3 regions of the Paraliobacillus zengyii genome follow, and region 3 is predicted to be linked to each of the others. Evidence: riboswitches for the same ligand, from Rfam matches in the RefSeq annotation. Region 3 holds a riboswitch; each other region holds the start of a gene.

Region 1 (10,402 bases), 250 kb from region 3:
TACTTGGAACCTTAACATTACCAGCTTCTTTCGTCATACTTAATTTTATTTTCAAAAAATGATACGATAGAAGAAAGGAGAGATGATCGATAATGAAAATTGCTTTTATTTCAGATGTTCACGGGAACGCGATAGCATTAGATGCAGTATTAAATGATATTAGAAAAAAAGAAGTTGATAAGATAGTAGTGCTTGGGGACCTTGCTTATCGTGGACCAGAGCCAAAACGATCGATTGACTTAATTAAAAATTTAAACACAACCGTTATTAAAGGTAATGCAGATGATTGGATTGTACGTGGCGTAAGAAAAGGTGAAGTTCCTGACGCAGCACTTGATAAGATGAATGAAGAAAGAGACTGGTCTGTGGCCCAATTATCCCAAGCGGACATTGCTTACTTAGAAAAACTACCTACAGAAACGCTATTTGAAGAAAACGATATCGTTTTTCACGGTTTTCATGCAACACCAAACAGTTTATTTGATGCGGTACTTCCAAATGCAACGGATGAAATGATCGAGTCAGAATTAATGAAAAAGGTTGCGGATGTTTATCTGTATGGACACATTCATAAATCTTATATTCGTACGATAAACGGTAAAATGATTATTAATCTAGGTAGTGTTGGACTGCCATTTGATGGTATTACAAAGGCTTCTTATGCTCTTGTTGATGTGCAAGATGGAAGTGTTAGTGCTTCGATTGAAAAAGTATCTTATGATTTTGAAAAAACGATTGATAAATATAAGGAAGTAAACTATCCAAATATTGAGTTAATGAAAAATATCATTCAAAACGCAAAAAATTAACAAAAACTCCCGTTCCAATGCTACATGGAAGGGGAGTTTTTCAGAATATTAATAACAAGTAATTCTGTGGTAAAATAGCTATATATAAGGGAGTGACGTTTTATGCACTGGAGAAAATTAGCACTACTTTTGCCACCATTTATTCTTATCGGCTATCTTTTAATAACATATCTACCTGATACGTTAAGTCAATATTCTATCGTAATAGCCATTTTATTTTGGGTGATTTATTATGGTTGGGTCTTTATCGAGGAGAAGAATAAAGAAAAATCAAATAAAGATTCCACAGATAGTACCAAATAAGACCTCATACATAGGTCTTTTTTTCTTAGTAATTTACGCAATTTTCACTTATAAAAATAATCTCTAAACGTTGGCTGTTATTAGCTTGGAGTGTGTTCATTATAAAGCTTGACACGATTTAAAAAAGTTGTTTATTACTTAATAAACATAGGCTCTTTCGTAACTGCCATGTTGATTTCCGCTTCTGGCAGTCGCTTTCCACGGGCAAATGTTTTCGATGGGCCGAGTAATAGCAGGCCCAAGTCTTCAGCTAACTTCGAAAAGCAAAAGTCGCTTTCCGAAGTGGATCTTCAGATCTTGCTTTTCCCGCAGTAGTCGACTACCCTACGCTACAATCAATCAGCATAAAGTAGAATAAAACTATATGACAAGCAGATAACGTAATACTTCTAAAGTTTATCCAGCGAAGGTAGCAAATGGTTGACACTCCTGTGGGAACAGCAAATGTTTTCGATGGGATGAGTAATCGCAATCCCACAAACCGAAGATCCTCTATAGAAGCGGTCTTTGCTTCTATAGATAGCTGAGGTTGTGCCCACGGAAAGGGAGACTATTTGCTACCGTAGCGGGTCTAAAGTTGTAAGATACTTACGACTGAGTTTCTCTCGAGTGCGTCAGATCACAGTACTGATGATTCAAAAAGAAGCGTGAAGTCAATTTCTATTTTGGATTGTTAGACTTTCTTGTTACACCAAAACTTAAGTGCCGTTTTACAGTGTAAAAGTTGAGTTAGTAATTTATGAAACTTTCACAGCATTAAACAGGAATTTAGGTTTAGCGATAACTAGGATGTCTCACAAATAAGTTAAAGTTGACCTCGTTCCCATCATTACGTCTCATCTTACGAATTTGATAGAAAATGTGACGTAGTAAAACTAATAATAAACTATTCCCATTAAAAAAGTCGGAATTTAATTGACTTTATTTCACTGCTAATGATATTCTTATAGATATAACTAAATATATAACTATTCTTATCCAGAGAGGTGTAGGGACTGGCCCAATGAAACCTCGGCAACAGGCTATTACTTTTTAGAACTGTGCCAACTCCACAAGTATTTCTATACTTGATAGATAAGTAGTAAGATGCCTGTATTTCTTCTTTCTATTTAACTAGGGAGGAGAATTTTTTATATGATGATTATCGATAAGTAAAAGTTGGGGGTTATAAAATGGGGAAAGTCTTTTTAGTTGGTGCTGGTCCTGGAGATCCGGATCTATTAACGATTAAAGGATTAAAAGCAATTAAACAAGCTGATGTAATTTTATATGATCGCCTAGTAAATGAGGAATTACTCAACTACGCTTCTAAAGATACCGAATTAATTTATTGTGGTAAACTACCTGGAAACCACACCTTACATCAAGATATGATTAACAATTTGCTTTGTGAACATGCCAGAGGAGACAAAATCGTTACACGTCTAAAGGGTGGCGATCCATTTATTTTCGGGAGGGGTGGCGAGGAAGCACAACTCTTAAAGGAATCTGGAATCCCCTTTGAAATAGTCCCTGGTATTACTGCTGGTATCGCCGCTCCTGCTTATGCCGGCATACCTTTGACACATCGAACATTAAGCTCTTCTATTACCATTATTACGGGCTTTAATCCAGAAAAGGATTCAAATGAATATTGGCGGAATTTAGTTGGCAGTGTGGAAACACTTTGCATTTACATGGGTGTGAAACATTTCCCTGAGATTGCTAAAAGGCTAACCGAAAACGGTATGGACGTTAACACCGAAGTTGCACTTATTCATTGGGGCACACTTCCTAAACAAAAAACAATTACTGGTACATTAGCAACAATCAACGAAAAACTACATGAAATTGAAAATCCTTCTATGATTGTGATTGGAAAAGTTGTACGATTAAGAGAGAAATTAAAATGGTTTGAAGAAATTGCACAGTCCTAATCTTCTGCATCATCTTAGTTAAAAAGGTGATGTAGACTAATTAAATCATGTTTGATAAAGAAAGGAAGTAACCAAATGATGGAGTTAGAAGGCAAAAAAATTGGTGTTACTGCAGATAGAAAAGCCGATGAAATCAGTACAATCATTAGAAAAAAGGGTGGCACTCCAGTTATTCGTTCTATTCAAGGTGAACGTATTCTTCTTGAAGAAAAAGCAGAGCAAGATGTGGAGCATCTCATTGCAGGAGATTATGACTGGGTTATTCTCACAACAGGTATTGGAGCTAAAGGATTAGAGAATGCTGCCAAAAATCTCGGTGTACTGGAATTATATATTGAAACATTAAGAGGGAAAAAACTTGCTATTCGCGGAAGTAAAACACTGAATTGGATGAAACAATGGGATTTAAAACCATACTTCTCTTCACCTGATGGAACAATGGATAAATTAATAGAAGAGTTAAAAACAAATCAAATTGATGGACAAAAGTTTTTCTTTCAAGCTTACAATAAGGATGAAGAGGAACTACTTAATCAGTTACGAGCATTGCCAATTTTTCTTTATCAATCGATGCCCTATTACTATAACCCACCTGAAGCTGAGACATTAGAAAATTTAAGGACTTTAATCGAAACACGAGAATTAGATGCCGTTTTATTTACGAGTAAAACACAAGTGGAAAACCTTTTTTCAGACTATGAATCTATTGATAGATTAATCGAGGCCTTTGAAAGTGATGTTTTAGCAGTTAATATTGGAATTGTAACCGAAATGCAAGTAAGAGATTTCGGTGTCAATCGTTTATTAACTCCTGAAAAACCAAAAATGGGTGCTATGGTTATATCATTAGCTAATTATTATAAAACGAAAGAAAAGCCTGCAAATACAGACTAAGACTCTTTCATTTCTAATATAAATAAATCGTTCCTATTGTGGTAATCATTACAATAAAACTTAGTGGTAAACCTACTTTAAAATAATCAGTAAACTTATAACCACCTGGACCATAAACAATCAAATTTGTCTGATAACCGATTGGTGATAAAAAGCTAGCAGAAGCACCAATTGTTATAATAACTAAAAATGCCATAGGATCAGCTGCTAATTTATTAGCGGCTTCTATTGCTATGGGGAACATTAAGACAACTGCACCATTATTTGTAATCATTTCTGTAAAAGAAACAGTTACAATATAAAGTAATACCAATATACCTAACATACCAAACGGCTCAGAAACTATAATTAACTGGTTCGCAATCCAATCCGCAGCTCCAGTCTTAAACAAAGCTTGCCCGATACCAAATGCACTTGCAATCAACAATAAAACATGATATTGCATATCCCTACTAATGTCTTCTGGCCTGATAACTTTAAATATAAAGTAAAGAATTACAGTAATTGTCATCGCCTTTAACATAGAAAGAACACCGAAACTAACTAAGAAAATCATAGTAGTGAGTATAAGAATAGATAACCACGCATTTTTCTTATCAATCTTGTGTAACAATGGGTGTTTATTCAATGGCATAGCTACATAGAAATCATTAGATTGCGCAAATCTCTCTTCAAAATCTGCACCAGCTAATAAAAGAAGTGTATCTCCAGCTTTTAGTGTGATATCACCAATACCACTTTCAATTCGCTCATTATTTCGATGCACAGCTATCACATCAGCATCATATTTAGCTCGGAATTTATTTTCTTTTACCTTTTTATGAAGCAGAGAAGATTGATGCGAAATAACCACTTCCATCACTTGTGTATTGCCATTACGTAATTTTTCTAATGTGACGTTTGTTCCTGTCTTTAATTCAATCCCTTTTTTACTTTGAATTTCTGCAATTCGTGAAATAACACCAGTGAATATCAGGCGATCATTCGCTTTTATTTTTGTGGAATTTCTGACTGGATATATTTTTTCATTATTTCGGATTACAGCTATTAAATAGACACCTTTAAAATCTCGTAATCCCGATTCTTCTACTGTCTTATTAACTAATGGATTATCTAGAAAAGGATAATTTTCCTCGATCACCATCTCGATTAAATATTCTCTACTTTTCTCAGTAACAGTTGGTTCTGAGACTTTATAACTCGGTAGAATCTTATATCCAATTGTCACCAAATAGATCAGCCCGATAATACTAGCTGGCAGACTATATTTGGCTAAAGTGAACATCGAATACCCTTCCATTCCTCTTTCTACCATTAAACCATGTACAACAAGATTAGTAGATGTCCCCATTAAAGTTAATATACCACCTAATATCGTTGCGTACGAAAGTGGAATCAAAAACTTTGAAGGAGCGATATTATGGTCAACACACCATTTTCGGACAATAGGCGTTAGTGTCATAACGATTGGTGTGTTATTTAGAAATGCCGACGCTGCTGTAATTGGTAATAAAAAGCTAAATAATGTACGTTGATCAGATTTACCTTTTTTTAATAATCGAAAGATGACTTGTTCTACTAGACCACTTTTTTGAATAGCGCCAGCTACAATAAATAGCAAAGCAACCGTCAACATACCTTGGTTAGAAAAACCGGCAAATGCTTCTTCCGCAGTTAAAATACCAGTTATAAAAAAGATTGACAATGCGGTGAACACAATGATATCCGGACGAGCTATTTCTTTAATTAATCCAATTAACATGATAAATATTACGATAAAAGTAAAGATCATTTCGCCTGTCATATTGTGGCCCCCTAACATACAATTGCCAATTCACTAAGTTGTTTCAGAGGGTTTAATGACTAGTTCAGCAGTAAGAACTATCATTAAGAAATATAACCCTGCTCCTTTAAATAATTTACAATGCTCTCCACCGCTTCTTCAATAGATTGCTTATCTGTTTCAATTGTCAACTCGGGCTGATCTGGCTCTTCATATGGTGCATCGATACCAGTAAAGCCTTTTATCTCACCCGCTCTTGCTTTTTTGTATAGACCTTTTGGATCACGCTTTTCACACGTTTCTACTGTAGCTTTCATATATATCTCAATAAACTCATCTTCTTCTAACAATTGACGAACATTTTCTCTATCTTGTTTATATGGTGAAATGAATGCAGTTAACGTTATTAAGCCTGCATCCACCATGAGTTTTGATACTTCACCAACACGACGAATATTCTCTTTTCTGTCTTCTGGAGAAAACTTTAAGTTATTATTCAAACCATGTCTTACATTATCACCATCTAAACGATACGTATGGATAGCTAGTGCATGTAATCTTTTTTCCAATTCAACTGATACAGTAGACTTACCTGAACCAGAAAGACCAGTAAACCAAAGAACAGTACTCTTGTGTTTATTTTGTTTTTGCCTTTCTTCTTTCGTTACTTCTGAATGATGCCAAACAATATTGGTTGATTCGTGCATGATTGTAGCCCCCTATATCGAAAGTCAGTTTGTTTGCATACCTTTAATAAGTACTTCCGCAACTTCTGTACGTGAAAATTGTTTTGGTGGTTTCTCTCCATTACGTAACATTTCTCTTACTTTTGTTCCACTTAGATGAACATGATTTTCCTTATCGTGTGGACACGTTTTAGCAGTAGCCATGTTTTCACACGCTTTGCAGAAAAAGGCATGCTCAAATGCAAAGATTTGAATTCCTAATTCATCCTCAAATTGACGAATAAAATCTTGCGCTTCATAGGTTCCATAATAATCACCTACACCAGCATGATCGCGTCCGACAATAAAGTGCGTACAGCCGTAATTTTTACGAACGATCGCATGTAAAATAGCTTCTTTTGGTCCAGCATACCGCATTGCTGCAGGATAAATAACTAAACGCGTTCTATCTTTCGGATAATACTTTTCCAGAATTACTTGGTAACTTTCCATACGAACAGCTGCAGAAATATCATCTGACTTTGTTTCACCAACAAGTGGATTTAATAACAAACCGTCAACTACTTCTAATGCACTCTTTTGAATATATTCATGCGCACGATGGACAGGATTACGCGTCTGAAAACCAACAATTGTCTTCCACCCAATTTCTTTAAATAGTGCACGTGTTTCTTTAGGATCCATATGAAATGCCTCAAACTCACTATGATCGGGACGATTTAACAAGTTGATAGGGCCACCTAAATAAATCTCACCTCTTTCGTACAACTTCTGCACACCTGGATGTGCTTCATCTGTTGTTCCATAAATATTCTTTGCTTCAAGCTTTTTATCATAGCTATATTTTTCCTCTAATTGCAGGATTCCGTAGATAATCCCATCTTCACCCTTTAAAGCTATTTCTTCCCCAATAGAATATGTTTCTGCTTGTGCTTTTGTAACTGCTAAAGTAATCGGAATACTCCAAACACTGCCATCGGCAAGACGAGTCTCTTTAACAACTCGTTCATAGTCTTTTTGTCCTAAAAAGCCTGTAAGTGGGCTGAAACCACCTATTCCAATTAGTTCTAAATCAGAAATAGCCCACGCGTTTATTGTTAAATCTTTTAACGTTTCTGCATTAGTCACTGCTTTTTCTCTTTTTGTTCCCGTTAATTGTCTATTAATTAATGTTCCACCATGTGCTTCAATTGACATCTAAAATAACCTCCAATATGTTTTGAGTGAATCAATTATTACGCGTGGAAATCTAAGCCTGATTCCACTGCTGCAATATAGCCTTGACGAATAACAAAGTCACCGAAGTGCTCTTTTTCATTACGATCTTTTGCATAGGATTGAAGCATTGGTTTTAACGTATTTAAAATTTCTTCTTCTCCAATATTTTCTTTATACATCTTACTTAGACGATCACCAGTAAAGCTTGCTCCTAGATACATATTATATTTTCCAGGTCCTTTACCGATAAAACCAATTTCCCCTAAAGCAGAACGTGCACAACCATTTGGACAACCTGTCATTCGGATAATAATTTCTTCTTCTCTTAACCCAACTTCATTAATGACTAATTCGAGTTGATCAATTAGAGATGGGAGGTATCTTTCAGCTTCAGCCATAGCTAAACCACATGTAGGAAACGATGTACATGCCATTGAATTTCTTCGTAAGGCAGAATTTTGTTTGCCATCTGTTAAACCATATTCTTTAACCAATTTGTTTATTTTAGGTTTGTCTTTTGCAGTTACAGAACCAATAATCACGTTTTGGTTCGCTGTTAAACGGAAATCACCTTTGTGAACCTTAGCAATTTCACGCAAACCTGTCATCAATTTATAATCTTCTGTATCAGCAATTCGTCCATTTTGAATAAATAATGTTAAATGCCATTTACCATCGCCTTTTAACCAACCGTAACGATCGCCATTATGATCGAAGCTAAAAGAACGCGCCTCGTCAAGTTCATAACCAAGTCTTTCTGCTAACTCTTGTTTAAACCAATCAAGTCCATAGTGATCAATCGTATATTTAAATCTAGCATTCTTACGATTAGAACGATTTCCAAAATCGCGTTGAATCGTAATCACTTTTTCAGCAACATCTACTATTTTATCAACTGGAATAAAACCAATTACGCGTCCTAATTGTGGGTATGTAGCAGTATCGCCATGAGTCATACCCATACCACCACCAACAGACACATTAAAGCCTTGCAGTTTATCATCTTCTATAATTGCGATGAAACCGAGATCTTGGGAATAAACATCAACATCATTTGATGGCGGTACAGCAATACCTATTTTGAATTTTCTAGGTAAATAGTGTTTACCATACATCGGTTCTTCATCTGTTTCACGACTATCAATTTGTTTCTCTCCATCAAGCCAAATCTCATGATAAGCTTTTGTTCTTGGTGAAAGATAATCACTTAAATTTTTTGACCATTCGTATACTTCTGCATGAATATCTGATTGATATGGATTAGCTGTACACATTACATTTCTGTTCACATCACCGCAAGCTGCAAGTGAATCCATTAATACGGCGTCCATCGCTTGCATGCTTTTTTTCATATTCCACTTTAATATACCGTGGATTTGAAAAGCTTGACGTGTCGTAAGTTTCATCGTACCGTTGCCGTATTGTTGTGAAATCTCATCCATTGCCAACCATTGTTCCGAAGTTGCGACACCCCCTGGTGCACGGACCCGCACCATAAAGGAGTATGCTGGTTCTAGTTTTTTTTGTTTTCTTTCTAGGCGAACGTCACGATCATCTTGTTGATAGCTACCGTGAAATTTTAATAATTTAGTTTGAGCATCAGGAATACTCGCAGTAAGACGATCTGCAAAACTTTCTACTAGCGTTCCACGAAGGAAATTACTGTCTTCTTTAATTTGTTCCATTTCATCTAAAGGTTGATCTTGCACTCTTGTTTTATTTGTTGTCATCATTTATCCCCCTTACTGAAAAATTAATATACGTCACGTTGATAACGTTTTTCTTTGCGCATTGTAGTTAGAAACAGCTCTGCTTGTTCAGTATTCATGTTGCCTTCCTTTTCAAAAATAGCTAACAATGTAGCCTGAACATCTTTTGCCATATGCTTCTCATCCCCACAAACATACACATGTGCGCCATCCTGTATCCATTGGTAAAGTTCTTTACTTTGTTCAAGCATTCTATCCTGTACATAGACCTTTTCATCTGTATCACGTGAAAAGGCTACATCCATTCTTGATAGAACACCATCTTTAAGCCACTTTTGCCATTCAATTTGATAAAGGAAATCCGAAACGAAATGTTGATCCCCAAAAAACAGCCACGCCTTACCATCAGCTTCAATCTCTTCGCGTTCTTGAAGAAAAGCTCGATATGGTGCAACACCAGTACCTGCTCCAATCATAATAATCGGTTTATCATTTTCCTCAGGCAATCTAAATCTATCATTGCGTTGAACAAAAACTGGTAAACTATCACCAATTTCTAATCTGTCAGCACATTGCCCTGAACAAACACCAACCCGATCACGACCATGGGCATGATAGCGAACAGTACCAAGAGTTAGATGAACCTCATCAGGATTTGCCTTTAAACTGCTTGCAATCGAATAAAGACGTGCTGGTATCTTGCGTAGCAACTTAATAAAGTCGACTGCCGAAACCTGCCATGGACCAAAATCTTCTACTACATCAATCAGATCTCTTCCTTCAAGGTAATCATTAATCTCTTCTCTATTATCCGACTGGGCAAGTTTAGTTAATGCTTCACTACCCGTGAATGCAGCAATTTTCTCCAACAGTGGTTTCGTTAAAATTGTGATCTCGAGAGTTGAGATTAACGTATCTCTTAATGGGCGATCCTCGTGATCCACATTATCGATAGACACAAGTTCATTAGGGTCCCACTGCATTTTCTCAATCAATTGATCTACCAATACTGGGTCATTTTCAGGATAAATACCTAGACTATCACCGGGCTCATATTGTAAATTAGATCCTTCTAAATCTAATT
Region 2 (10,402 bases), 290 kb from region 3:
AGATGACAATCCCCAGACAATCGACAATAGAACAATTACAGACATAAGATCATTCCCACCAACAATAAAGCTGTTAACTAAGTCACTTAATTTAAAACGTTGAATCGCATATAAAATAATCGAGACAAAAATCGTAATTAATAAGGCAACTACCATTGCCTGTAATACATCAGCACGAATAAAGGCCTTAAATAATGACTGACCGGCACCACGTCCATCCCACCAGGTCAAAAATAACGTGAGTACAATTACTAATAAAACAGGAATGAGTAAGTTTAGTGGCTTACTTGGTAAATCCTTATGCACCGCTGGATGACAGTCATGCCAGTCGTCTTCTTTTCCCTCATCCATTTCCAGTGGTGCATCCGTATGTGAATGATGAAAAAAACTCAAATAGATGCCGAGTAAAATAATTACAATAGCAAAAAAGTTAAATGGAATACTCTGAATAAAAAGTGTATAAGGATCAATAGTAGTCCCCGTGGTTTCCGTAGAAATTTGAATGACAGATACCATATAACCAACAAATGCAGTTGCAACTGGAATCAAGACGATAACAGGTGTTGCTGTTGTTTCAATTACAAATCCTAGCTCTTTCGTTGACATTTTCACCTTTTTTAATATCGCCTTCATAATTGGCGCTATCGTTACAAAACGAAAGGTCGGTGCGCTAAATGTTCCAATTGTAGAGACATAAGTAAGAAATAAGGCTTGCTTTTTGGAGGTAATTATTTCTGCCGATTTCTCAACAAATCCTTTGATTCCACCTGTCATTTTGATCATCCCAATAAGTCCAGAAAAAACATAAAGGAAGACAATAATTTTAATATTACTTTCATCAATAAGTGCTTGTATCACATAGGTTAGCATCTCTTGCATGCCACCAATAAGTGAGGGTGAAATGATGTAGGATCCAACAAGTAGTCCCAACACTAAACCTGGAAGTACTTGTCGTGTAAACATGGCAACAGGAATCACAATCAAAAAAGGGATAATGGACATCCAACTCGTATCGATATGCTTTGCACACCTTTCTAAAAATAGAATCTTTTTAGAATGTGGAAAACCAGCAAATTTATGTATTTACTATTAATTTACTAAGAAAAGTTCATGATTTGGACATGCTTTGAATACTTATGGAATAGAGACATTAATGTTGTCCATCTAGGAGGAAATCGAATGATAGAAGCAATTCTACAACTTTTTACAAGTGAGCAAAAAGCACAAGCTATTCTTTCAAATCAAATGATTGAGCTAATCTTCATCATTTTATTTGTTACGTTTATTGTTACCTTCTTTGTTCATGTTTCCTTGTTCAGTAAACTAAAGAAAATACGTTCTTACTTACAAGAAACAAACCGCATGGACATTGACCCTTTGCGTACCTTCAAGGAACAGTTTGACCTTAAACAGCAAACCGAACCTGTCAAAATAGAAACATTCGTTCAAGAGAAATTTTCTAGTTGGCGTGTCTATGGTATACCTATTGTCAGTCTCATTAAAATGATTCAAATGACCGTATCTATTTTTATTTTAATCGGGATATTAGGAACATTTATTGGCTTAACCATGTCATTAGGAAATATTAATTCAGGTGGAAATCAGCTTGTTGAAGATGTCGCAAGTGTTTTATCAGGAATTGATGTAGCATTTTACACAAGTATTGCCGGTATGGGGCTTTCATTAATTATGACGGTAATGATCAAAGCGCTGAATACAGAATTTCTCCTAACTGATATTATGTTAAAAGTTGAAACAAATTTAACTGAAAACGAACAGAACGGAATAAGTAAACTAATTGAAGTTTCGGAAAGTATTAATAACTCCATTCTCATGCTTCAAAAGACAAACCAAAAATCCTTACAAAGTATTGAAAGTTCTTTTGATGGTTTTAAAGACTATACTTCTGGCTTACAACAAGCCGCAAAAGATTTAGCTACATTTAATGAAGGATTATCTACTAATCTACATGACTTTCAACTTCTATTTACTAGTATGAATAAGGTAACAAACGGCTTTGATGATGCATCTAAAAAACTAAACAAAAATTTCGATCAACTCTTCTCTTATTTTAAGAAAATTGATCAAAGAAATGAACAAATGGCAAGTACATTTGAACATACGTATCAAAAAATCGAAGAAGTCTCGACAACACAAATAGATACCTTAACTCATTTTGAAGATACCGTGGTTGATTTAAAAACATTCACCTCTTCTATCTTAGATGGCCAACAAACAATAAGTAAAGAAAGTCAGCGTTTAGTGCGTCATATGGAAGAACAAAATAAAGAATTTAAACAAATATTCGGCAAAGACCTAGGAGCGAAACTAGCCGGAATTACAACATACTTAAGCGAACTCTCTAACGGTTTTAATAGCTTAGAAGGATCACTAGTTCAATTACCAGATGTACTAGAAACCATTAACCAAGCACAAACAGAATATAAACACCTTCTATCTGATCGCTTTGATGAATTAAAACAATTTAATCGAGATTTTAATAATCATCTCAAAGCACACAATGCAGATTCTGTTTCATTTGAAAAGCACGTACGTGAAGCCACAAACACCTATGAACAAATTGGAATGAAGAACAAGCAGCTTATTACAGATATAAATACCACTATTTCACAAATGAATAGCACATTCATTCAAAGAGAAAATCAACTCGAAGCAAATGTTGGTGTATTAAAAGATACGCTTGCTAACTATGTGACTACTTTAGAAGGAACACTTGGTGAAAAGTTAGATAAGGTTGCTCGAAATATTAGTGAATATGCACAGGGAACAAATCAGGATCTAAAAAGAGAATTTAAGGAAATTCGGACGATTAACGAAGACATTCAACAAAGTAATAATCGTTATACACAACAAACATTTACGGAACTTCTCCAACAAATTGATAAATTAAACCAGCATTTACAGACCTTCAGCCAGGAAGCAACAAGCCTTAATACAAGGCGTACGGGTGGTCTAAATCAACATGATTAATAAATATCAACGGTTGTTTAAGGACGAGCAGGAAGAGAATCATTTTTGGCCATCTTTCACTGATTTATTAACATCGATCTTACTGTGTTTTGTATTAATCTTTATTTCAATGATGGTTATTAAGTCCATTCAAATTGAAGAAATGAAAGAAACAATTGATCAAATTATGGGAGTACGCTCAGAACTTGTAAAGGACTTAAATGCAGAATTTCAAGATTCTACTTTAGGCATCGAGGTAGATGAGAAAACAGGTGCAATTATCTTTGACACAGAAATTTTATTTGAGTATGATGGTGCAGAATTAAAGGATGACTCCTTTCAATTTTTAGATGAGTTTGTTCCAAAGTATTTAGACGTCTTATTAGCAAGTGGCTATGAAGAATATATCTCAGAAATTATTATTGAAGGTCATGCTGATCGCACAGATGGCTATTTATATAATCTAAAGCTATCCCAAGATAGAGCATATAGTGTAGCAGAATATATACTAGGGGATGAATTCCCATATAAAAACATTCAAGATCACTTGCAGGAAAAATTAACGGTAAATGGTAAATCATTCTCAGACGGTCGCACCGATGAAAATGGTGACTACAGTCCAGAAGCTTCACGCCGAGTTGAATTCAAGTTCCGCTTAAAAGACGAAGAAATATTGGATAAAACAATGGAAATACTAGAAGGAAATTAAAAATAAGTATTCTTGAAGTGGCTTTCCTTTCCAAATTCTATAATTTTAAAAAAATAAACAATATTAGTTAGTAAATAAATTGTTTGAATTTTTACATTATAGTAGTTGACATTATTTAGAATGTAACTTACTATAACAGGGAACATAAAACTAAATAGTTAGTCTTCTTATCAAGAGAGGTGGAGGGAACGGCCCTATGATACCTCGGCAGCTTACTTTTATATAAAAGTACTGTGCCAATTCCGTCAAACGTATGTTTGAAAGATGAGAAGAGTTAGGCTGTCGTTATATAAACCACTATAATACTGCCCCTCTTCTTAATGGAAGGGGGGTTTTTTGTTGCGTATAAAGTAAAAATTAACTTTAGTTAGTTGCAACTGGATAAAGTAAAAACAAGGGGGTTTGATCGATTGGATTTATTAACCACACTGAAGGAAAAGATTCTAATTGCTGATGGTGCTATGGGTACCTTGCTTTACTCACATGGTGTTGATCGTTGTTTTGAAGAATTAAATGTAACCCATCCTGAAGAAATTTTCCATACACATAGGGCGTATGTAGAAGCAGGGGCTAATGTTATTCAAACAAATACGTACAGTGCAAATTATATTAAATTGGCACGTTATGGCTTGGAGGATAAGGTAAAAGAAATCAACACGCAAGCAGTAAAAATAGCTAAACGAGCAGCAAATAAGGATACATTTGTTGTTGGAACAATCGGTGGTATTCGTGGAAGTCAAAAAAAACTTGGCACTATAGAGGAAATCAAGCGAATTTTTCGCGAACAACTTTATTGTCTCTTATTAGAAGGTGTAGACGGGCTCCTTTTAGAAACGTATTATAGCCTAGAAGAATTAACAACCGTGTTAGCAATTGCTAGAGAAGCAACTAATCTACCGATTATTACAAATATTTCGATGCATGAAATTGGATTATTAGAGAATGGTACACCTTTAAATGATGCATTAACACAATTGGACGATGCTGGTGCAGATATCGTTGGCGTCAATTGCCGATTAGGTCCACACTACATGATTGAATCTTTAAAAACAGTGGCCTTACCGAAGACAGCTTACCTTTCCGCTTATCCTAATGCGAGTTTACCAGCATACAGTGATGGAAAGTTAATCTATAACAATAACCCAGACTATTTTGAACAATGTGCTAGAGAATTTCGTAATCAAGGTGTGCGGTTATTTGGTGGTTGTTGTGGTACCACTCCTGAACATATTGTAGCCCTTAAAAAAGGTGTCGAAGGTTTCACTCCCTTATTGGAAAAGACGGACGTTAAGCACCCTCCAATAATAGAAGTACAGGAGCCTGCTGCTCGAAAAAAGTTAGATCTAGCTCAAATTGTGACACAGAGACATTCTATTATTGTTGAATTAGATCCACCAAGGAATTTACAAACGAAAGAATATCTAAAAGGTGTGCAAGCATTAAAAGACGTTGGTGTTGACGCCATTACACTTGCTGATAATTCTTTAGCCACACCACGAATTAGCAATCTAGCAATGGCCACACTAATGAAACAACAAAGAATAGCCATCACGCCTCTTCTTCACTTAACTTGTCGTGACCGTAATTTAATCGGACTACAGTCTCATTTAATGGGATTACACACACTTGGTATCCATGAAATTTTAGCTATTACTGGTGATCCTACTAAGATAGGCGGTTTTCCAGGTGCATCGTCGGTATTTGACGCTACATCTTTTGAATTGATTAAGCTAATCAAACAATGTAATGAAGGTATCTCATTTTCAGGTAAGTCATTAAAAGAAAAAACATCCTTTCGTATCGCAGCAGCTTTTAACCCCAATGTTCATCACCTTGATAAAGCAGTACGTAGGCTAGAGAAAAAAATTGATTGTGGAGCAGATTATTTTTTGACCCAACCAATTTATCAACCCGAACAAATTGAGTCGCTAAAACAAGCAACTAAACATATTAAACAACCAATCTATATTGGTATTATGCCACTCACATCCTCACGAAATGCAGAATTCCTACATCATGAAGTACCAGGTATGAAACTAACAGATGACGTCCGTCAACGAATGAAGGCGACAGGTGATAATAGAATACTGGCAGAACAAGAAGGTATGTCAGTAGCAAAAGAATTAATCGATGTTGCTTTTGAACATTTTAATGGCATCTATTTAGTAACACCATTTATGCGCTATGACATCACAGTTAAACTTTCCAGTTATATCAAACAAAAGGTTGAAAATGCGCAAGAAATAATTTTATAAGACTATTTTAATGGAGGTTTATACATGACAAAAATAATTAGTTCCAATCTAGGTTATCCACGAATCGGTGAAAAAAGAGAATGGAAACAAGCACTCGAGCAATTTTGGGAAGGGAAAATTCAAGAAACAGAATTACTTTTAATAACGAAAGTGATAAGACTAAATAACCTTAAAAAGCAACAAGAGAAAGGCATTGATCTTATTCCAGTTGGTGACTTTTCTTTATATGATCATGTATTAGATACTTCTGTTATGTTTGGTGTCATACCAGAACGTTTTGATTATAAAGGTGGCAAGGTAGGCTTAGACACTTATTTTGCCGTTGCACGCGGAACAAAAAACGCAGTTGCATCGGAAATGACAAAGTGGTTTAACACGAATTATCATTACATCGTACCAGAGTTAGAAAATATCCAACCAAGTGTGACAGAAAATCATCCACTTTCTTTCTATCAAGAGGCAAAAGAAGAATTTGGTATTGATGGAAAACCCGTGTTATTAGGCCCAATTACGTATTTGAAATTAGCAAAAATCCAAGATGATGTACATTTTGAAAAGTTGCTAGAAACATTCATACCACTTTACATTCAAGTTTTAAAAGAGTTGGAGCAAGCTGGGGTATCTTGGGTACAAGTAGATGAACCCATTTTCGGTACGAATTTATCTCCACATATTTTAACTTTTGCAAGAAAGGCGTATGACACAATAAATAAAGCAGTTCCTAACATAAATATTCTGTTACAAACGTATTTTGAAAATGTAGTGGATTATAAAAAAGTAGTAGATTTCCCTGTACAAGGAATTGGCCTAGATTTTGTTCATGGTGATGCCCTTTCATTTATTCAAAAACATGGATTTCCACATGATAAAGTCTTAGCAGCAGGCATTATAAATGGTCGTAACATATGGCGTGCTGATTTAGAAGAACGTTTAGATGTGTTAGAGCAGTTAAAACAAATTGTAACAAATAAGTTAATTATTCAACCGTCTACCTCCCTTCTACATGTTCCAGTAACAAAAAAACTGGAGCAAGAGATTGATCCTTTTATCTATGGCGGGTTAGCATTTGCAGATGAAAAATTAGCCGAGATCGTTACGCTTACGAAAGCATTAGATAAGGGGCGAGATCTTGTTAAATCAGCTTTAAAAGATGCTACTGAATCGCTTAAACAATGGAAAGATGCAAGTTTCGGTAAAAATCAAGAAGTGCATCAAAAGCTTGAAAACTTAACAGATACCGATATAAATAGGAAAGTAATCTTTTCAGAACGAATAAAAAAACAAAAGCAGTATTTCCAATTACCTTTGTTACCGACAACAACAATAGGCAGTTTACCGCAAACAAGTGAATTGAAAAAAGTACGAACAAAATGGCGAAAAGGACATGTAACAACAGGAGAGTATGAACAATATATTCGTGACTATATCAAGAAATGGATAACAATACAGGATCAGATTGGGCTTGATGTTCTCGTTCATGGAGAGCCTGAGCGAACAGATATGGTGGAATATTTTGGTGAGAAGCTGAATGGCTTTACTGTTACCAAGTTTGGCTGGGTCCAGTCTTATGGCTCACGTTGTGTAAAACCACCAGTAATTGTCGGTGATGTCTCTTTTGCAAAACCGATGACAGTAAAAGAGATTGTATATGCCCAATCCTTAACAACAAAACCGGTAAAAGGCATGCTTACTGGACCAACAACTATTTATAATTGGTCGTTTGTGCATGATGATTTACCTCGTAAGACGGTTCTAAACCAAATTGCAATTGCATTAAAGGCAGAAATAGAAATATTAGAGGAAAGTAACATTAAAATTATTCAAGTGGATGAACCAGCATTACGCGAAGGACTACCATTAGATCGAAACAAATGGCCTGCCTACTTAGACGATGCGGTTACGGCATTTAGATTAGCTACATCATCAGTTGAAGTGGATACACAAATTCATACCCATATGTGTTATTCGAATTTTGAAGATATCTTTGAAGCGATTGATGGGCTTGATGCAGACGTAATTTCAATTGAAACGTCAAGAAGTCACGGGAACTTGATTGCTACTTTCGAAGATAATACCTATAACAAGGAAATTGGACTTGGTGTTTATGATATTCATAGTCCTCGTGTCCCAAGTATAGAAGAAATTAAGCAAAATATTAACCGAGCATTACAAACGATTTCACCAAATCAGTTTTGGATTAATCCCGATTGTGGTTTAAAGACTAGGAATGAAACTGAAACAATAGAAGCACTTCAAACAATGGTAGATGCTGCAAAGATCATAAGAAAAACAGCACTATCTTATCAGAAATAGAATAGTAATATTAGCAAGCCCTCCACAGTTATCTGCGCTGGAGGGCTTTTTACTTTACGAAGTTAGCTGAAGACGTAGACGTGCCTGCGGAAAGCGTCGTGTATTTTTAGAGCGAGCCTTGTGTCGCAGTTGATGATTGTTGTAATGGAAAGGTAATTGCTACGTTAACTTATGAACCTCTCACAATTGGAATTTATCATTAAGAAAGTGTTGTTTATTTCTAGATTGCGTTAAGCCTGTGATTTTTTCGTCTGAATTTATCGATGTTAACCGTGAGATTCCTTATTTTCACTATTAATTATTCGCAAATTAGGTACATTTTAATTAAAGAAACATAAAATGCTACTGAACCAATTATTATGGTTCAGTAGCAGGGGGACCAATAGGATATTATTAATTAATGGAAAGGAGAACTTCTCTTTTTATTAAAGAATGTCTAACTGTGCAACAAGTGTTAAAAGAATCTGTAAAAGCACTTGGATGGATGCTGCAACATCCGTATCGGTAGTTGTTACGTTAACAGATTCACTTCCGTCAATTACAATAAGTTGTCTGTTAGATTGATCAATTCTAGAATATCCTAGAAGTTCTTCTGTTACCTCTTGTGCTCTTGAACTACTCGCTATTGAAATGTTTACTACAATAACGATCGCTACTTGCAAGGCGGCTTGCAATGATACAGCCACCTGGGTATCAGTCGTATCCACCGTTACATCTGTGGAGTTCAAAATAAAAATTGCCTCTTTTGATTGCTGCTCAATGTCAGAAATTTGGTCTGCATACTGACTAACCGCTCTTGATTGATTATTCGTTCTACTCACAAAAATACCTCCTTGTTTTTTTTAGGACTCAGAATTGTCTTTATTGCGCTTGATTTGCTGCAATTTTTCAATTAATGCCTCTGTCTGTACAGTCATCGTTTTTTCACTATTTTGTTGATCAGCTAAAAAAGCCTCTGTTTGTGCTTTAAGTCCTTCAACCGACTTTTTAAGGTTGCTTTTTTCATCATCTGACAGTTCTGTATTTCTAGAAATATTTAGTCTCTTAAAAAGATCAGAGACATGTACTTGAATCAAGTCACTTGATATTTGATTCAACTGGTTTTGGATATCCCCATCTGTCAATGTTCTCCCCCCTTTTGGCTAAGTTATCTTACACCATATATATATACGATTATCTATAATGTGAGCGGGTTCTTATCACGAATAGTACAAGAATGGACAAATGTTACCGATTGAAACGACTAGAAAATAAAAAAGCAACCGACACAATCATTGACTGTGACGATTACTTTCATTAACTAGCATTTTTCAATCTACGGTTTCTGTTGCAAAAGAACTTAAAAGAATCTCTTCAAATGCATTAACATCTGACGGTTTCGCATATAAATAACCTTGTCCATATCCACATTGTAACTCTAAGAGAGCTTTAGCTTGCTGGTGTGTTTCTATTCCCTCAGCAATTATATTTAAATTTAAGTTTATTCCAATATCTATAATTGTTTTTACAATAGAAAGATCCTTTGCATTTTCTATATGCTCGATAAAGGACTTATCTATTTTAATTGTGTTAATAGGTAACTCTTTTAGGATATGTAATGACGAATAACCTGTACCAAAATCATCAATAGCAGTTTCAATTCCAAGTTCTTTTAAACCGTTTAAAACCTCAATGGACGATTCAATATTATGCATAATACTTTCTGTTATTTCCAATTCTAAATAGTTTGCTGGAAGACCTGTTTCAATTAAAACATCACGTACTATCGTAACAAAGCTTTCTTGTTCAAACTGTTGGACAGAAATATTTACGGAAACACATAACGGTTGAAAACCTTTCTTTTGCCAATCTATATTCTGCTGACAAGCTCTACGCATGACCCATTCACCAATCGAAAATATTTGTCCCGTTTCCTCTGCTATGGGAATAAATTCAGCAGGTGAGACTTGACCTAATACTGGATGATTCCATCTTAACAATGCTTCCATTCCAATTATCGCACCTGATTGGATATTTACTTTTGGTTGATACAAAAGTGATAATTGATTTAATTCAATTGCTTTTTTTAACTCAATCTCAATTGTCATTTTGCGCGTAATATGTGCATTTAGTTCTGCATTAAAAAAGTGATATTTATTTCCCTTACTCTTCGCAA
Region 3 (10,402 bases):
GCTGTGGACTTGCCCATTCAAAGCTTAAGAGAAATTTATTTAATATTAGTAAAATTGGTACTAGTATTACACCACCACCAAGTCCTACAATACTACCAACAAAGGTAGCTACGAAACCAATTAGAATGCAAATAAGAAAAAACATTCGTTCACAACCGTTCTATTTAATATAATCTTTTTCCTATTTCAACACTATTTATAATCAATTAAGAATACATATCCTTATTCATTATATCTGAAAATTTTAAAAGAAAAAAGAGCCCGAATTAACGGACTCTCTAGCTATTACTATTAACCAATTGAGCCTTCCATTTCAAAGCTGATTAGACGGTTCATTTCTACGGCATATTCCATAGGCAATTCTTTCGTAAATGGTTCAATGAATCCCATTACGATCATCTCAGTCGCTTCTACTTCGGAAATACCACGACTCATTAGATAGAAAAGTTGTTCTTCTGATACTTTAGAAACTTTCGCTTCATGCTCTAATGAAATATTTTCATTAAGAATTTCATTATAAGGAATAGTATCAGATGTTGATTTATTATCCATGATTAACGTGTCACATTCAATGTTTGAACGTGCTCCGTGTGCTTTTCGTCCAAAATGAACAATACCACGATACGTCACTTTTCCACCTTGTTTTGAAATGGATTTCGAAACAATTGTTGATGACGTATTTGGAGCTAAGTGGTGCATTTTCGCTCCAGCATCTTGGTGTTGCCCTTTACCTGCAATAGCAATTGAAAGGGTCATACCACGAGAACCTTCACCTTTTAAAATAACAGCTGGGTACTTCATTGTTAATTTAGAACCAATGTTTCCATCTACCCACTCCATTGTTGCATTTTCATCACAAATTGCACGTTTTGTTACAAGATTATAAACATTATTAGCCCAGTTTTGAATCGTTGTATAACGGCAATACGCATCTTTTTTAATAAAGATTTCTACAACAGCACTGTGTAGTGAGTTAGTTGTATATGTTGGTGCTGTACAACCTTCTACATAGTGTACGGAAGCACCTTCATCTACGATAATAAGTGTACGTTCAAATTGACCCATATTTTCTGAGTTAATACGGAAGTATGCTTGTAATGGTGTATCGACCTTAATACCTTTAGGAACATATATAAATGATCCACCAGACCATACAGCAGAATTCAATGCTGAAAACTTATTATCTGCAGAAGGAATAACTTTACCAAAATATTGTTTAAACAGATCTTCATTTTCTTTCAATGCAGAATCCGTGTCTTTAAAAACAATACCTTTGTCAGTTAATTCTTGTTTCAAACTGTGATAAACCACTTCAGATTCATATTGAGCAGAAACACCAGAAAGATACTTCTGTTCTGCTTCTGGAATTCCTAATTTATCAAAAGTGTTTTTGATCTCTTCAGGTACTTCATCCCATGTTCTCTCAGAACGTTCTGATGGTTTTACGTAATACGTAATTTCATCAAAATTCAATTCAGCTAGATCTCCACCCCATTGTGGCATAGGCATTTTATAAAATTGTTTTAAAGCTTTCAAACGGTAGTCTAACATCCATTGGGGTTCTTCTTTCATGTTCGAAATTTCTTCCACAACTTTTTGTGTTAACCCTTTTTCAGTTCGGAAGATTGAAACATCACGATCATGAAACCCATATTTATATTCTCCGACTTCCGGTGCGTTTTTAGCCATTATTAAACCCCTCCTGTTCAAGTAGTTTGCTTAACTAAACTAGAAAATAAGCATTTGCTAGTTTCAACGTTATGCTTCCTCTTGTTCTTTAATACCTTTTTCCATTGCCTTCCAAGCTAATGTTGCGCATTTAATTCGTGCAGGAAACTTTGCAACACCTTGAAGGGCCTCTATATCACCAAATTCATGTTTCTCTGTGTCAACATCTTTTCCTAACATCATGTCAGAAAACATTTGTGACATTTCTAATGCTTCGTTTACTGTTCTTCCTTTAACCGCCTGTGTCATCATTGATGCAGATGATAAGCTAATAGAACAACCTTCTCCGTCAAATTTAGCATCTTTCACTTGATTGTCTTCTACTAAAAGATGCAATTGAATTCGATCACCGCAGGTAGGGTTATTCATATTAATTGTTAATGACTCTTCTTCAAATGAACCACGATTTCGCGGATTTTTATAATGATCCATAATTACCTGACGATATAATGTTTCCAGATTATCAAAAGACATCACCAAAAAACTCCTTCGCTTTATTTAACCCAGTAACGAAACGATCCACGTCATCAGTTGTATTATATAAATAAAAACTTGCACGAGCAGTTGCTGTGACTTCTAACCACTTCATTAGCGGTTGTGCACAATGATGCCCTGCACGTACTGCTATACCTTCAGCGTCTAATACTGTTGATGTATCGTGTGGATGAACATCATCTAGATTAAACGTAATTAATCCAGCACGTTCTTTTGGACCATATGTTGTTAAACCATCTATTGTGCGAATTTGTTCCATTGCATACGTAACAATTTTATTTTCATGTGCTGTAATTTCATTTAAACCAATATCTTGTAAGAAATCAATCGCTGCGCCTAAACCAATTGCACCTGCAATGATCGGTGTACCAGCCTCGAACTTCCAAGGCAAGTCCTTCCAGGTTGAATCGTAAAGATTAACAAAATCAATCATCTCTCCACCAAATTCTACTGGTTCCATTCTTTCAAGTAACGCTTTCTTACCATACAATACGCCTATACCTGTTGGACCACACATTTTATGACCTGAAAATGCATAAAAATCACAATTAATATCTGTAACGCTAACTTTCATATGTGGTACTGCCTGTGCACCATCTACAAGTATAACCGCACCATGTTCATGTGCAATTGTAGCAATTTCTTTAACTGGATTAACAGTTCCTAAAACGTTGGATACATGCATTACCGCCACTATTTTAGTCTTACTTGTTATAGTCTGGCGTACATCATCTAATGTGATTGTTCCATCAGACTGAAGTGGTATATATTTTAGTTTAGCACCTGTAGATTTAGCCAACTGTTGCCATGGAATGATATTACTATGATGTTCCATGTAAGTGATAACAATCTCATCACCTTCAGAAAGATTAGTACGACCATAACTGTTAGCAACTGTGTTAATTGATGTAGTCGTACCTCTTGTAAAGATAATTTCTTCTGTTGATTTTGCATCAATAAATCCTCTTACTTTTTCACGAGCGCCTTCATATTTATCAGTTGCACGCGTACCAAGGGTATGAACTCCTCGATGGACATTTGAATTATCTAGACGATAATAAGCATTAATTGCTTCAATTACCTGTAATGGCTTTTGCGATGTTGCAGCAGAATCAAGATATACTAAAGGACTTCCGTTAACGTTTTGATCTAAAATCGGAAATTGTGAACGGACAGCTTTTACATCCATCAGTATACTTTCCTCTCAATAACTTCAGTTAATTGTTCTCTAACTGCTGCAATTGGTATTGCATTAACAACAGGTGCTAAGAAGCCGTGAATTACTAAGCGTTCTGCTTCTCTTTGCGAGATACCTCTACTCATAAGATAATACAATTGAATCGGGTCAACACGACCTACTGATGCAGCATGGCCTGCTGTTACATCATCTTCATCAATTAATAAAATCGGGTTTGCATCTCCTCGTGCATCTTTGCTAAGCATTAAAACACGGGATTCTTGTTCAGCATTTGCTTTTGTACCACCATGTTCAATTTTTCCGATACCATTAAAAATGGCAGAGGCACTATCTTTCATTACTCCGTGCTGTAAGATAAGTCCTTCTGAACGTTTTCCATAATTGACAATTTTTGCAGTAAAGTTTTGGATTTGATCTCCGCGTCCAACTGATACTGCTTTAGCATAAGAGAAGGAATTATCTCCAATCAAATGCGTTATATTCTCTGAAACCGTATTACCATCATTCATTTGACCTAATGCCCATTCAATCTTCGCGTCACGATAAGCAATTCCACGTCGATTCATATAAACGGTAGTACCATGTGCAAAGTTATCAACAGAACCAAAAGAAATAGATGCATTGTCATGTGCAATTACTTCTGCTACAACATTTGCAACAGTTTCTTCATCTTTGTTAAAAGAAATATAGTTTTCTACATATGTTAGGGAACTATTTTCTTCTGCTACAACAATAACATGATTAAATAAAGCAAAATTATTATCTTCTTGCCAAAAAATTGCTTGAAGAGGTTCTTCAACAACAACATTTTTGGGTACATAAACAAAAATACCGCCATTCATTAATGCTGCATGTAGAGCTGTTAAACGATTTTCGTCAAATGCAACAGCATCTTTCATATAATATCTTTGAACTAGTTCCGGATATTTTTGTAGTGCAGTGAAAATGTCAGTTAAGATAACACCTTGATCTGCTAATTTATCTGAAATCATTTCATAAGCATTATATTGATTACGAAGGATGACTAAATTATGATCATCTTTATCCGTATCAACGAATACTTTGATATCATCTGGTAAATCTTTTAACGAATCAAGTTTATTTATTTCAGCTTCTAAATTAAATTTCGTAAAATTCCATTTAGATATATTCGTTTTATCAGGTCTTGGCATCTCCAAGTTCTTAGAAATTTCTAATGCTTGGGTGCGAAATACCTTCATCCATTCTGGTTCGTTTTGTTTTTCAGAAAACTGTTCGATATATTCTTTTTCATATGGTTGCTTCGTTTCAATAGCCATGTAATCCCTCCTTACTATTACGCGTTGTTACCAACGGTTTCTTCTTCAATGCCTAGCTCTTTTTTAATCCAATCATAACCTTCAGCCTCTAAGCGTTTAACTAATTCTGGTCCACCAGACTTAACAACACGTCCTTGCATCATTACATGTACATAATCAGGTGTAACATAGTCTAAAAGACGTTGATAATGTGTAATAATTAGGCAACCAAAGTTTTCATTGCGTAATTTATTAATTCCTTTTGATACAACTTTCAATGCATCGATATCTAATCCAGAATCAATTTCATCTAATATACCAATCGCAGGTTTTAACATCATTAATTGAAGAATTTCATTACGTTTCTTCTCTCCACCAGAAAAACCAGTGTTTAAATAACGTTGCGACATATTTTTATCCATCTCTAAGTAGTCCATTGAACTATCCATTTCTTTAATAAACTTCATTAAAGGAATTTCGTCTCCTTCTGCACGATGTGCATTAACAGAAGAACGTAGGAAATCAGATGTTGTAACACCGCTAATCTCACTTGGATACTGCATCGCTAGAAATAGTCCAGCTTTTGCACGTTCATCAACTTCCATTTCTAAAACATCTTCACCATCTAAATGTATACTACCACTAGTTATTTCATAATTAGGATGCCCCATGATTGCTGATGCCAACGTTGATTTACCAGTACCGTTCGGCCCCATTATCGCGTGGAATTCGCCACCTTTAATCGTTAAATTAACACCTTTTAATATTTCTTGATCTTCAATTTGAACGTGAAGATCTTTAATTTCTAGAATAGATCCTGCCATTTCGATACCCCCAAAAAAATTATTATTTATGTTGTGTGGAATGAACAATATAATTTTTATTCATTCTCAGTTTATTCTCATTACAATCTTATACTATTTCGAATCTATAATCAAGATTTTCACTCATAATTCCAACTTGTTTTCAAACTTTTTCTTATTAATTGTATTATAATGAAGAAACTAATTTACATGTTTCTATTCTATTATAACGCAAACATCCCTTGCAAATGTATTCGCAAGGGATCTTAATATTTTTCTTTTATTAACGATGCACTTTTCGTTTCATCTCTGTTACTGCTTTCAAGCCATTTCGATGACTTTTCTCTCGTGCTCTTTCAATTTCTAAACGTTGATTTAGTTTTCTTTCGTATTCAGCGAATCCTAAACCGTGATTTAATTGCATCGCCTTTTCCATTTCACTTGTATAAGTTAAAGCTAGATTATCCATGGTTTGTTAAAACCCATCCTTTCTTTATTTGAACAAATTTATTATATCATTTGTAAGATGATGTAACAAAAGAGTTGACAAATCGTTTGGACTAATAAATAACCTTTTCGCTTCACCTATAGAATTGAGTTTAAAATTAGTTAAAGTACATCAAATATTCTTTGAATTCATTTGAATTTCTCGAATTATTCTTCTGATCCACCAACAGCAATTACTTCTCCATTATAATTTTCTGTAATGAAATTTTGAATTTCCTCTGATTGCAAAACTTCTACTAATTTATTTAAGTTTTCATTATTCTCATCTTCTGCATTTGCAACCACAATATTCACATATAAAGAATCATCACTTTCAATAAACAAAGCATCGTCTACTGGTGATAAATCTGCTTCAATTGCATAGTTAGTATTAATTGCAACTAGTACATCTTCTTCACTTTGGTATGTTTCAATTAAAAATTCAGGATTTACATCTGCTGAAAAAGTTAAATTTAATGGATTATCAACAATATCATCAACAGTCGCTTCTGATTTTTTAACGTCATCAGCTAATGTTATTAGACCATTTGATTCAAATAAAGAAAGGATACGACCATGATCTGGTACATTACGACTAATAACTACTTCTGTTCCTTCTTCAATGTCATCAATACTTTCAATACTTTGAGAGTAAACACCCATTGGTTCTAAATGAACGCCACCTAAATTAACAATATCATAGCCCTTTTCTTCAATTTCAGTTTCCATGAATGGAACATGTTGGAAGTAGTTAGCATCAATTGTGCCATCCACTAAATCCTGGTTTGGTAAACTATAATCTGTATATTGTTCGATTTCTAATGTTATACCTTCTTCTTCTAATAATGGTTGAGCTTCCTCTAAAACTTCAGCATGTGGCACACTTGTTGCACCGACCTTAATCACATTGTCCTCTGAATCTCCGTTTCCACATGCCGCTAATATAATCCCAACAGATACTAACAATATTAATGTTACAAGTTTTTTCATTTTGCATTGCTCCCCTTTTTTTGTTTTATATATAATTCCCAACATAGTGGGTATTATTAACGGTTACCTTTTATCCATTTTATTGGTGATCGCATCACCAATAAATTGGAAGATGAATACAATTATTACAATTAAGACTGTACAAACAAAAACAACATCAAAGTCTCTACGCATAAATCCATGGAAATAAGCAAAGTCACCTAAACCACCTGCACCTATAACTCCGGCAACTGCGGTGTAACCAATTAAGGCTATAGCTGTTACCGTTAAACCTGAAACGAGTGCTGGAGTGGATTCCTTTAACAACACTTTATAAATAATTGTTGTTGTTTTTGCACCCATTGATTTAGCTGCTTCTACTACTCCCTTGTCCACTTCTCTTAAACCTATTTCCACCAACCTAGCATAAAATGGTGCTGATCCAATAATTAAAGCTGGCAAAGCCGCATTGGGACCACGTATCGTTCCAATTAGAAAATCAGTAAATGGAATAAGTAATAATATCAAAATAACAAATGGAATCGCGCGAAAAACGTTAACGATTGACGATACAATGAAATTCAATAGTTTATTTTCCCAAATGCCGTCATTCGCTGTAAGATATAATAATAACCCTAAAATAACACCAAAAATTAAGGTTCCAATTAAAGCAAGCATTGTCATATAGAATGTTTCACCCATTGCAAATAATAGATCCATCCAGTCAACGTTCGGAAATGGATTAGTTAGCATTATTTTTCACCTCCACTTCAACAGATGTAGAAGTAATAAATCTTAGTGCTTCTTCTATTACTTCTTCTTCACCTATTACATTCACAAATAAGGTACCGTAAGCCCCTGCCTGCGTTTGCTTAACGTTACCGTGCAAGATATTTACTTCCACATCAAACCTTTTAGCAACTTGACTTATAACAGCTTGATTTGCTGTTTCACCAACAAAGTGTAAACGTAAAACCTTTCCTTTTGTAACAGACTTTATTAATGTTTCTTCTGTAACTTCATCATCCGGTTTCCCCATAACTTGTTCAACAAATTTCTTCGTAACACCCTGTTTCGGATGCGAGAAAACCTCTACTACATCACCTTGTTCAACAATTCTACCTTCTTCCATTACTGCAACACGATGACAAATCTTTTGGATAACGTGCATTTCATGTGTAATAAGGATAATAGTTAAACCAAGTTTTTGATTAATATCTACTAATAAAGAAAGAATAGAGTCTGTTGTTTCTGGATCAAGTGCTGAGGTTGCTTCATCACACAAAAGTACTTTTGGATTGTTAGCTAGAGCTCTTGCTATGCCAACACGTTGCTTTTGACCACCGCTCAATTGCGATGGGAATGCATCTTCTCTGCCTGTCAAACCAACAAGTCCAATTAATTCATCAACACGCTTATAACGCTCTTGCCTTGATAAACCAGCTATTTCTAGTGGTAAGGCAATATTATCTCGAACTGTTCTTGACCATAACAAATTAAAATGTTGAAAAATCATTCCAATTTCTTGACGTGAAAGTCTTAATTCATTTTTAGATAATGACGTTATTTTTTGATTGTCAATAATTATATCGCCAGTTGATGGTTCCTCCAGTCGATTTATTAAACGGATAAAGGTACTTTTACCAGCTCCGCTATATCCAATTACACCAAATATTTCGCCTTTATCTATATTTAAACTTAAATCATCTACTGCTTGAATAGTTGAAGATTTGGTTTTATAAACTTTTGACAAGTGTTGAATTGATATCATACTATTCCTTCTTTCTACACAAATTAAAAAACACGACTTTCTGTTCAAGAGAACAGAAAGACGCGTTTTTGGCTGGCGAATATAACTTTCCTGTTCTCTCATCTGCCAAAGCAATTGCTCTGCAGGAATTGGCACCTTTTTAAACACAAATAAATGTTTAACGGTTGCCGGGTTTCATCGGGCCAGTCCCTCCACCTCTCTTGATAAGAGATAATGTATGTAATTATTTTAACTAAATGTAATTTTAGCATATGCTAATAATCAATGTCAACATATTTTAACGCCATAAAATGTGTTAGAATAATAGCAATATTCTATTAAAAGGATGATTTAAATGTTAGCACCAAATTTTGTATTACCCTATTTAAATAAAGAAGGTAATTATCATTTACACGATGACCTTGGCAGTATCATTATTCTTACTTTTTGGGCTTCATGGTGCCTAGATTGTAGCATCGACTTACCAAAGAAGGAACAACTTTACCGATCACTAGACAATCCAAAAGTGAAAATGTTGACTATTAATGTTACAGGTAGAGAACGCGATCAATCAGCAGCTGTAGATTTCACTAAAGAATTTTTGGAACAGCCAACTTTAATGGATAAAGGAACAGAAATATATAACTTATATCAATGTCAGGGTGTTCCAACTACTGTATTAATTGATTCAACCGGAACTATTTATAAACAATTTAATGATAAAGCCAATTTCTTAGATATCGTTACAGCAGTAGGTAATATCATGCCTAAATGATAGGTTCAGCGATTTGAATGTAATAAATTATTTAACTTACCTAACGATTCGAACGAGTATATTTTACTCGGCTCTCCATTATTGGTCATCAATAGACAAGGAACACTTTCTATTCTTTCTTGTTGCATCACCTCAGGAAATAAACCTGCATTTAGCTCATAAAATATAACAGCTCCATTTGAAGCTTCTTCAATTTCTTCTAGTATCCTTCTCGCTAAATGGCACGTTCCACAAAAAGGGGTATAAATAAAAATCATTTTATCTGGTTGCACTACTGTACGTATTGTTTCACGCGTTATTGGTATCATATTTCCCACCTTACATAAGATAACTAGGGTTTACAGTAATTCCTCTACTTAATAATGCTGTCGCTAGTTCTAATTCTGGGGTTGCTGCAACTTCTCTAAAAGTCTTGTCAATAAAAATGTGTATTGCGTGTGGTAATTCTATTGATAATTGCTTTCGTAATTTATTACCCGAATGGTCTTCATCAACCAAGATAAAAACGTCTCGATTGTCTAAGTCATAATCTAGTATTAACTCTTCCATCTTCTCAACACCCAGCGTCCCATTTGTACAAATTATCGTAACTGATTCGTCAATTAATTTTTCGATTTGTTTTTTATCTGTACGTCCTTCAACAATAATGATCTTTTTAGTATCATTTGAAGACATGAGCTTCACCTACTTTACTAATTAACGTTATTTACAAGTAATCCCTTGTTACTGCATTTGTAACAAGGGATTATAACTTATACTGTCTGTAATATTGTATGAAAAAGGAAAAAAAACATGCAATAATTAATTATTCGTCATCTTCAATCATTGCTTGGTATTCTTCTGGAGTCATTAATGCCTCAATCTGAGATGAATCACTTGGTTCTATTACAACCATCCACGCTTTATCATATGGAGATTCAT

Evidence for each region. A riboswitch is a leader RNA that binds a small molecule or an ion and turns the genes downstream of it on or off. The one in region 3 is predicted to bind S-adenosylmethionine.
Region 1: another riboswitch for S-adenosylmethionine. It lies ahead of cobA (uroporphyrinogen-III C-methyltransferase); the one in region 3 lies ahead of DM447_RS13740 (methionine ABC transporter ATP-binding protein).
Region 2: another riboswitch for S-adenosylmethionine. It lies ahead of DM447_RS15040 (bifunctional homocysteine S-methyltransferase/methylenetetrahydrofolate reductase); the one in region 3 lies ahead of DM447_RS13740 (methionine ABC transporter ATP-binding protein).

What each region holds. Positions count from the first base shown of each region.
Region 1 is NZ_CP029797.1:2,948,054-2,958,455, forward strand. Features, by position in the region: gene DM447_RS14875 (alpha/beta hydrolase) at 1-15, shown strand, start outside; gene DM447_RS14880 (metallophosphoesterase family protein) at 93-809, shown strand; gene DM447_RS14885 (hypothetical protein) at 912-1,112, shown strand; SAM riboswitch class I at 2,084-2,193, shown strand; gene cobA (uroporphyrinogen-III C-methyltransferase) at 2,285-3,028, shown strand; gene DM447_RS14895 (uroporphyrinogen-III synthase) at 3,104-3,922, shown strand; gene DM447_RS14900 (SLC13 family permease) at 3,936-5,726, opposite strand; gene cysC (adenylyl-sulfate kinase) at 5,810-6,412, opposite strand; gene sat (sulfate adenylyltransferase) at 6,437-7,588, opposite strand; gene cysI (assimilatory sulfite reductase (NADPH) hemoprotein subunit) at 7,627-9,339, opposite strand; gene DM447_RS14920 (assimilatory sulfite reductase (NADPH) flavoprotein subunit) at 9,363-10,402, opposite strand, start outside.
Region 2 is NZ_CP029797.1:2,989,017-2,999,418, forward strand. Features, by position in the region: gene DM447_RS15025 (Na+/H+ antiporter NhaC family protein) at 1-1,017, opposite strand, end outside; gene DM447_RS15030 (MotA/TolQ/ExbB proton channel family protein) at 1,180-2,991, shown strand; gene DM447_RS15035 (OmpA family protein) at 2,984-3,679, shown strand; SAM riboswitch class I at 3,844-3,950, shown strand; gene DM447_RS15040 (bifunctional homocysteine S-methyltransferase/methylenetetrahydrofolate reductase) at 4,090-5,934, shown strand; gene metE (5-methyltetrahydropteroyltriglutamate--homocysteine S-methyltransferase) at 5,959-8,247, shown strand; gene DM447_RS15050 (spore coat protein) at 8,673-9,068, opposite strand; gene DM447_RS15055 (hypothetical protein) at 9,090-9,371, opposite strand; gene DM447_RS15060 (putative bifunctional diguanylate cyclase/phosphodiesterase) at 9,558-10,402, opposite strand, start outside.
Region 3 is NZ_CP029797.1:2,699,918-2,710,319, forward strand. Features, by position in the region: gene DM447_RS18575 (sulfite exporter TauE/SafE family protein) at 1-145, opposite strand, end outside; gene sufB (Fe-S cluster assembly protein SufB) at 292-1,689, opposite strand; gene sufU (Fe-S cluster assembly sulfur transfer protein SufU) at 1,759-2,202, opposite strand; gene DM447_RS13710 (cysteine desulfurase) at 2,192-3,412, opposite strand; gene sufD (Fe-S cluster assembly protein SufD) at 3,412-4,719, opposite strand; gene sufC (Fe-S cluster assembly ATPase SufC) at 4,737-5,522, opposite strand; gene DM447_RS13725 (YuzK family famiily protein) at 5,785-5,970, opposite strand; gene DM447_RS13730 (MetQ/NlpA family ABC transporter substrate-binding protein) at 6,156-6,977, opposite strand; gene DM447_RS13735 (methionine ABC transporter permease) at 7,041-7,709, opposite strand; gene DM447_RS13740 (methionine ABC transporter ATP-binding protein) at 7,699-8,727, opposite strand; SAM riboswitch class I at 8,823-8,937, opposite strand; gene DM447_RS13745 (TlpA disulfide reductase family protein) at 9,062-9,481, shown strand; gene DM447_RS13750 (thioredoxin family protein) at 9,487-9,789, opposite strand; gene DM447_RS13755 (toprim domain-containing protein) at 9,800-10,156, opposite strand; gene gcvH (glycine cleavage system protein GcvH) at 10,287-10,402, opposite strand, start outside.